3 regions of the Clostridium malenominatum genome follow, and region 2 is predicted to be linked to each of the others. Evidence: riboswitches for the same ligand, from Rfam matches in the RefSeq annotation. Region 2 holds a riboswitch; each other region holds the start of a gene.
What was found. A riboswitch is a leader RNA that binds a small molecule or an ion and turns the genes downstream of it on or off. The one in region 2 is predicted to bind cyclic di-GMP.
Positions count from the first base shown of each region.

Region 1 (2,270 bases), on a different contig from region 2:
TCAATTTCTGACTTTTTAGCCTCTGGTAACTTGGTATTTTCCTGGGTCTTTAATTGTACTAATGTAGTATTTTCTGTTACAGGCTCTTTTTTATCCTCATCATTATCTTCTACGTCGTCAGTATCTTCCACATCATCATTATTTTCTATATCATCTACATCTTCTTCATCATCTTTATCTTCTTCTACTTTATCAGCTTTATCTTTTACCCAATTTCCTTTTCCAGAAGGGTGAATTCCTAATTCCTTTGCAATATTTCCTAATCCCATACCTTTTTCTGTAATAAGAACAGATATTTCATCAATTGACTTTCCACTAGCCTCTGATAGTGAAGCAATTTTAGCTATTTGTCCAAAACCTAGTCCTTGTTCTCTTAGGGTTTGTACAACTGTTTTATCAATATCTTTTACAACCTTTGCAGTGTAAACCACTTCTTCAGTTTTTTCATCTAACTCTTCTTTTTTATCATCACTTAGTTCTTCCTTGACTTCTTCATCAATTTGAACTCCTTCTTCTAATTCAGTGTTTAATTTTTCTTTTACTTCCTCATCTACATTTTCATTTGTAATTACTTCTGTTACTTTTTCCTGAGCCTCACCTATTGTTTTCATATAATCTTCAATAGCAGCTTGTACAAATTCGCTCTTTTCTTGAGCAGTCATTTCTTTAGCTTCAGCAAGACGCTCTTTTGCAAATTTTAATAAAAGCTCTGCCTCTTTTTCTGTATTAGATGCTAGGGATAATTGCAAATCTTCGAATAACTTGTCAACAGTATAAAAAATACTATCAGGTGTTACTCCTGGATTTACTTGTACACCCTCTGTAGCAGCATGAGCTACTGTGTTAAATGACAATAAACTAGCCATGGTAATTGAAACAATAAGTTTCTTCATTCTAAATACCTCCTATTATTCTTTTTATTTTTGGTGAACTAAAATCCATAGTAAAAATAAAAGAATGGAAGAGATAAAAAGCCGCTCAAAAGAGCAGCTTTAACACACTTGTGGTATTGACTCTCTTCGGCAACTGGCTGGCATAACTATACATAGTCTTAGCCCCTTTAGCTTTGCGTCCTTAAGTTTCCCTAAGTTTGCCTTTGTCGGATTTTAATTCTATATTTAATTTAATTATAACTTTTTTGTTATTACATGTCTACAATAATAATTTAATATTATTTTTTATCGAAATTATCACTCTTTTCTTGAAGAATCTTTTCAGCTATTTCATTTAAATAAACCCATCTTTCCATCTTTTCTTCTAATTGTTTTTCTAATTCTTCTTTTTTCTCTAATAGTTCTTGTAATAAGCTATAATTAGTAGAGGAATTTGTGATTTCACTTTCAATTTCCTCTAATTTTAATTCAATTGTAGCAATCACATCATCAATTTCATCATATTCTCTCTGTTCCTTATAAGAAAATTTTAAAGCTTTATCTTTTTTTCTTTCTATATTAATACTTTTAACTTTATCTTCTACTTCAACTACTGGAACATTATTGTTACTTTCTTTGAAATCAGAATAGTTTCCTGTATATTGAACTATTTTTCCATATCCTTCAAAGGAGAATATTTTTTCTGCCATTCTATCTAAAAAATATCTATCATGAGAAACCGCCATAACTGCTCCTGGAAAATTGTCAAGGTAGTCTTCTAATATTGTTAAGGTTTGAATATCCAAGTCATTTGTAGGTTCATCTAAAAACAATACATTAGGAGCTTCCATAAGAACTCTTAATAGGTACAATCTTCTTCTCTCTCCCCCTGAAAGCTTAGAAATAGGAGTCCACTGCATTGAGGGAGTGAATAAAAAGGTTTCTAGCATTTGAGAGGCACTTATTTTAAGTCCTTCCTTTGTGGTTAAAACTTCTCCACCTTCTTTTATATACTCAATAACTCTTAAATTTTCATCCATATGGTTGGTTTCCTGAGAAAATAGTCCTATTCTCACTGTTTCTCCAACTTCAATCTCCCCGCTGTCTGGCTTAATTTTATTACAAATTATATTAATTAAAGTTGATTTACCCATACCATTAGGCCCTATAATTCCAATTCTATCAGTTCTAGTAAATATATAACTAAAATCCTCTATGAGTTTTCTATCTTCATAAGATTTATTTATATTATTAATTTCTATAACTTTTTTACCTAAATAGCTTCCACCTACAGAAATTTGAATCTTTTCTTCAGTTAAATCTACAGCTGCATCCTGCAATTTTTCAAAACGATCAATTCTTGCCTTCTGTTTAGTACTTCTAGCCTTTGCTCCTCTT
Region 1 is NZ_BAAACF010000003.1:190,340-192,609, forward strand. It holds gene ABDZ69_RS12780 (DUF5667 domain-containing protein) at 1-893, opposite strand, end outside; cyclic di-GMP riboswitch class I at 1,019-1,105, opposite strand; gene ABDZ69_RS12785 (ABC-F family ATP-binding cassette domain-containing protein) at 1,172-2,270, opposite strand, start outside.
Region 1: it holds a riboswitch for cyclic di-GMP, as region 2 does, so the genes downstream of both, ABDZ69_RS12780 (DUF5667 domain-containing protein) here and ABDZ69_RS01780 (prepilin-type N-terminal cleavage/methylation domain-containing protein) in region 2, are expected to answer to the same signal.

Region 2 (2,270 bases):
AAAGCATTAGAGCATTAAAGCCCTAATGCTTTTTTGAATGTTATTGTTCGGAGATTATGATGTATACAATGTCTGAATTTGAATTATATCTAACTATACCAGTGTTTCCATTTTCATTTCCATCTAAATCAGCATCAAGTCTTTGTATTGCTTTTGCTGGCACTTTATTTAATTCTAGATATTTATAGTTTTTATTGACCTCTGGAGTAGTTACTGGCAAACTATCATTCTCTACTCCTACATTATTTTTAAATGTATAAGTTCCACCCCAAGGATTTTTACTTGGCCACTTTTCTAAGTAATCAGTTACAAAAGCTGGATTCGCATTTGTAGCTGGAGTAGTAGCCCATTGTCCATTATCTGCATAATGACCCAATGCTGCTGTTTTAATTGCTTTATAGTCTGACTCTGCTGTAGCTACTTTACTCTTTTCAATTGCTTTAAATGCATTTGGTGCTATTATAGCTGCAAGAATTGCAATTATAGCTATAACTACTAGTAATTCTACTAGTGTAAAACCTTTTTTAATATTTTTCATAATTAACACCATCCTTTATTCAGAAATAATAATTGTTACTGTCGTTGGATATGATGTTGTGTATGTCACACTTCCACCTACATTACTAACAGTTCCATCTAAGTCCAAATCTATTTTTTCAGCTGCACTTTTAGGAACATTAGTTAATTTTAAAAATTTACCACTTGCACCTAAAGCGTAAGTCCCACCCCAAGGATTTTTACTAGGCAACTTTTCTAGATATGAACCATTCCATCCAGCTACGGGTGGATCGCTAGTTAAATTATCCATACTTGCTGGCCATTTACCTGTATCCGCATAATAATTAAGCGTCGCTGTCTTAACCGCTCTATAATCCGACTCCGCTGTTGCCACCTTACTCTTCTCTATTGCCTTAAATGCATTTGGTGCTATAATCGCTGCAAGAATAGCTATGATTGCGATAACTACTAGTAGTTCTACTAGTGTAAAACCTTTTTTAGTTCTTTTCATATTTTACCCATCCCTTCTATTTTTTGTATGTAAAATTCTATAAAAAAACCTATATTCATAGCACTATGAATATAGGGTAGGTTGCATCACTAACTCCATGCATGTCCAAGATGCCCAAATACAACATGCACTTCTCCGTTCCCCTTAATAATTAATATTAGTTGATTATTATTTTACCATCTTTATTTTGTAAAAACAATAGATAATATATGGACAACTTGCCTATATTATTATATCATTTATAAATATTATGTACATGTAAAATTTACCGAGAGGAAGGAAATTTATGATAATTTTTCAACGAAAATATAATAGAATGTTTCTCAAAAATGCTAGAGAAGCAATTTCCACTTATAACATGATAGAACCTGGCGATAGAGTTGGAGTTGGCCTTTCTGGTGGTAAAGATAGTATATTTTTATTATACGTTTTAAAGCTTATTCAACTTACCGCTATAAAGGATTTCTCTATAATTGGAATAAATATTGATATGGACTTAGGTATGGATCTTTCTCCCTTAAAATCCTTTTGTGAAGAAAATCATATACCTTTAATTATAGAAAAAACTAATATTGGAGAAGTAGTTTTCAATGATAGAAAAGAAAAAAATCCTTGCTCCCTTTGCTCTACCTTAAGAAAAGGCGCTTTAGTTAGAATTTGCGAAAGTAACAATATTAACAAATTAGCTTTAGGTCATAATAGTGATGATGTTATAGAAACTTTATTTATGAATATTTTAAAGGTGGGGAAACTTGGAACCTTCCACCCAAATATACATTATAAAGATAAGGGCATTAATATAATAAGACCTTTAGTTTACATAAGAGAGGATTTTATCGAAAAATTCGTTAAAGATAATAATCTTCCCGTTATTAAAAGCCTTTGCCCTGTAGATAAAAAAACTACTCGTGAAGAAATGAAAAACATCCTTATAAAATTAGAAGAAAGTTATCCCGATGCTCAAAGAAAAATACTAACATCATTAACAAATCTAGACATGAAAAACCTCTGGGACCAGAGGTAAAATTAACCTGTAATTAACAAACTTGCCTTTAGTTATAACATAGCTTTGATATACTATGTGTTAAATAGGGGTGATATATTGAATAATTTTTTTCACGAACTGGAAAATATACTAATTAATGAAGCTATAAGCACTGTATTTCAACCCATAGTTTCTCTTAAAGATGGCAGTATTTTAGGCTACGAAGCTTTGTCCAGAGGTCCTAAGGATTCCCCCTTAAATTCTCCTGATAAGCTG
Region 2 is NZ_BAAACF010000001.1:349,867-352,136, reverse strand. It holds gene ABDZ69_RS01785 (prepilin-type N-terminal cleavage/methylation domain-containing protein) at 41-538, opposite strand; gene ABDZ69_RS01780 (prepilin-type N-terminal cleavage/methylation domain-containing protein) at 554-1,009, opposite strand; cyclic di-GMP riboswitch class II at 1,076-1,161, opposite strand; gene ABDZ69_RS01775 (tRNA lysidine(34) synthetase) at 1,296-2,033, shown strand; gene ABDZ69_RS01770 (GGDEF domain-containing protein) at 2,112-2,270, shown strand, end outside.

Region 3 (2,270 bases), on a different contig from region 2:
GAAGCATATGTTGATTATAAGCAACAAAAACTAATAAGAGAATGGAATGAAAGTCTATCCATTATAGATGAAGGTTCTATAAATTATCAAGATGATAATGAAATAATATTAATAGAGGAACAAAATACAGAAACTGTAGAAGATAACAAGGAAAATGAGGCTTACAAAGAGGCAGAAGAAAAAAAGAAAGAAAATGAAAGAAAACTAAGGGAAGAATATATTAAAAAGAACATGGAAGGTATGTTGATAATTAAAAAGATTAATTTGAATCTACCTATATTAAAAGGTGCTATAGAAGAAAATTTAAAAATATCCGTAGCAAGTATAGAACATACAGGAAAGGCTGGACAAGAGGGAAATTATGCTATAGCCGGCCATAGAAGCCATACTTATGGAAGAAACTTCAACAGATTAGATGAGGTAGAAATTGGAGACATAATAGAAATTGATAAAGGAGAAAGCCAATATAAATATGTAGTAGTAGAAAAACTCTATGTTAAACCAGAAGAGACTTGGGTATTAAATAGCAATAAAAAGAATAAAGAAATAACATTAGTAACTTGTCACCCAATGATTAAACCAACTCAGAGATTAATAATTAAGGGAAATATTATAGAATAAGTTATTAAAAAATTGAATATATATTGTAATTATAACATGATTATTTACTATAATCATGTTATAATTATAGTAAATATAAATATTTTATCTGGTGGCTTTTCACCGATAATGGCAAATCTAGTGAAAACTAGAGACGCAAAACTAAAGGGCCTTCCTTAGAAATAAGATGGCAGCCAGTTACCGAAGGGAGAGTTTTTTATGTTTAAACTTCGTATAACAAGTTTCTTATTAGTAGTTTTTTTATTATTACCTTCAACAGTTGTTTTTGGACAAGCGTCTCTTTCAAATATAGACAAAAGTCAGTTAAATAGTGGAATTGTTAGTGTTGATTATAAGTACCAAAAGGATGTATCAGCGAAAGTAATGATTAGCAAAGGTAATAAAAGCTATACTTATAATTTAAAATCTAACAATAGATTTCCATTACAGTTTGAAGATGGAGAGTATACAATTTCTATCTTAGAAAATGTTGCAGGGAATAAATACAAAGTAGTAAAAAAAGAAAAAGTTACTGTAAACTTAACAAATAAAAATGAAGTGTTTTTGCAATCAATTCAAATTATCAACTGGAATAAAGATATGGATCCTATTAAAAAAGCTAAGGAATTAACTAAGGATATTAAAGATGATAAGGAAAAAGTCAAAGTAATATATAATTATATTATAAATAATGTTAGCTATGATTATAATAAGGCTAAAAATCTTCCTGTAGATTATGTATCATCTATAGAAGATACAATGAAAACTTCCCTAGGAATATGTTATGATTATTCAGTTTTACTTGCAGCAATGCTAAGAAGTATAGATATTCCTACAAAGCTAATAATGGGATATAAAAACGATATTAAAGCATATCATGGATGGAATCAAGTGTATTTAAAAGATATTGGAAAATGGGTTACTATAGATACCACTTATGATTCTATTAAAAAGGGTAACAAGGAATCAGTATCAATGATAAAAAATGATAGAGATTATTTAGTAGAAAAACAATATTAAGCGCTATTAGGCAGATAGTTTAAATCAATAATTGATGATTTAAATTATCTGCCTTTTTGTTATTGACAAAAGAAAAGCAGGACGTTAAAGTTAATTTAACGATAAAATAATTTTAATGGAGGATTAGTTGTGGAGGTTGCAAAAAGGAAAAGTATATTTAAGGAGTTATTAGTTTATAAAAACTATTCTAAATTGCTTCTAGCAGATTTTATATCCAGATTTGGAGATTCTGTAGATTCAATTGCTTATGGATGGATGGTGTATTTACTAACAGGGTCAAAGTTATTGCTTGGTACCTTATTTGCGGTAAATGCCTTGCCAGGGATAATTTTCAGCCCATTTTCTGGAGTTTTGGTAGATAGACTTTCTAAAAGAAAGGTAATAATATTTGGAGATACAGCTAGAGGAATAGTAGTATTGATTACAGGAGTGATGTTTTATTATAATATTTTAAAGCCTTGGCACTTATTTGTATTTACTTTTTTTAACTCCACTTTTGAGGCCTTAACTTCACCTGCAAAGGGAGTAATAAGTACTCTAATATTGCCTAAAGATATGATATTAAGTGGAAGCTCCTTTTCAACCTCAGTAAACTCCTTTGGAGAGTTAATTGGAATGAGTTTAGCAGGAGTAATTGTAGGAACTTTTGG
Region 3 is NZ_BAAACF010000012.1:181,607-183,876, reverse strand. It holds gene ABDZ69_RS16620 (class D sortase) at 1-621, shown strand, start outside; cyclic di-GMP riboswitch class I at 722-806, shown strand; gene ABDZ69_RS16615 (transglutaminase-like domain-containing protein) at 820-1,620, shown strand; gene ABDZ69_RS16610 (MFS transporter) at 1,750-2,270, shown strand, end outside.
Region 3: it holds a riboswitch for cyclic di-GMP, as region 2 does, so the genes downstream of both, ABDZ69_RS16615 (transglutaminase-like domain-containing protein) here and ABDZ69_RS01780 (prepilin-type N-terminal cleavage/methylation domain-containing protein) in region 2, are expected to answer to the same signal.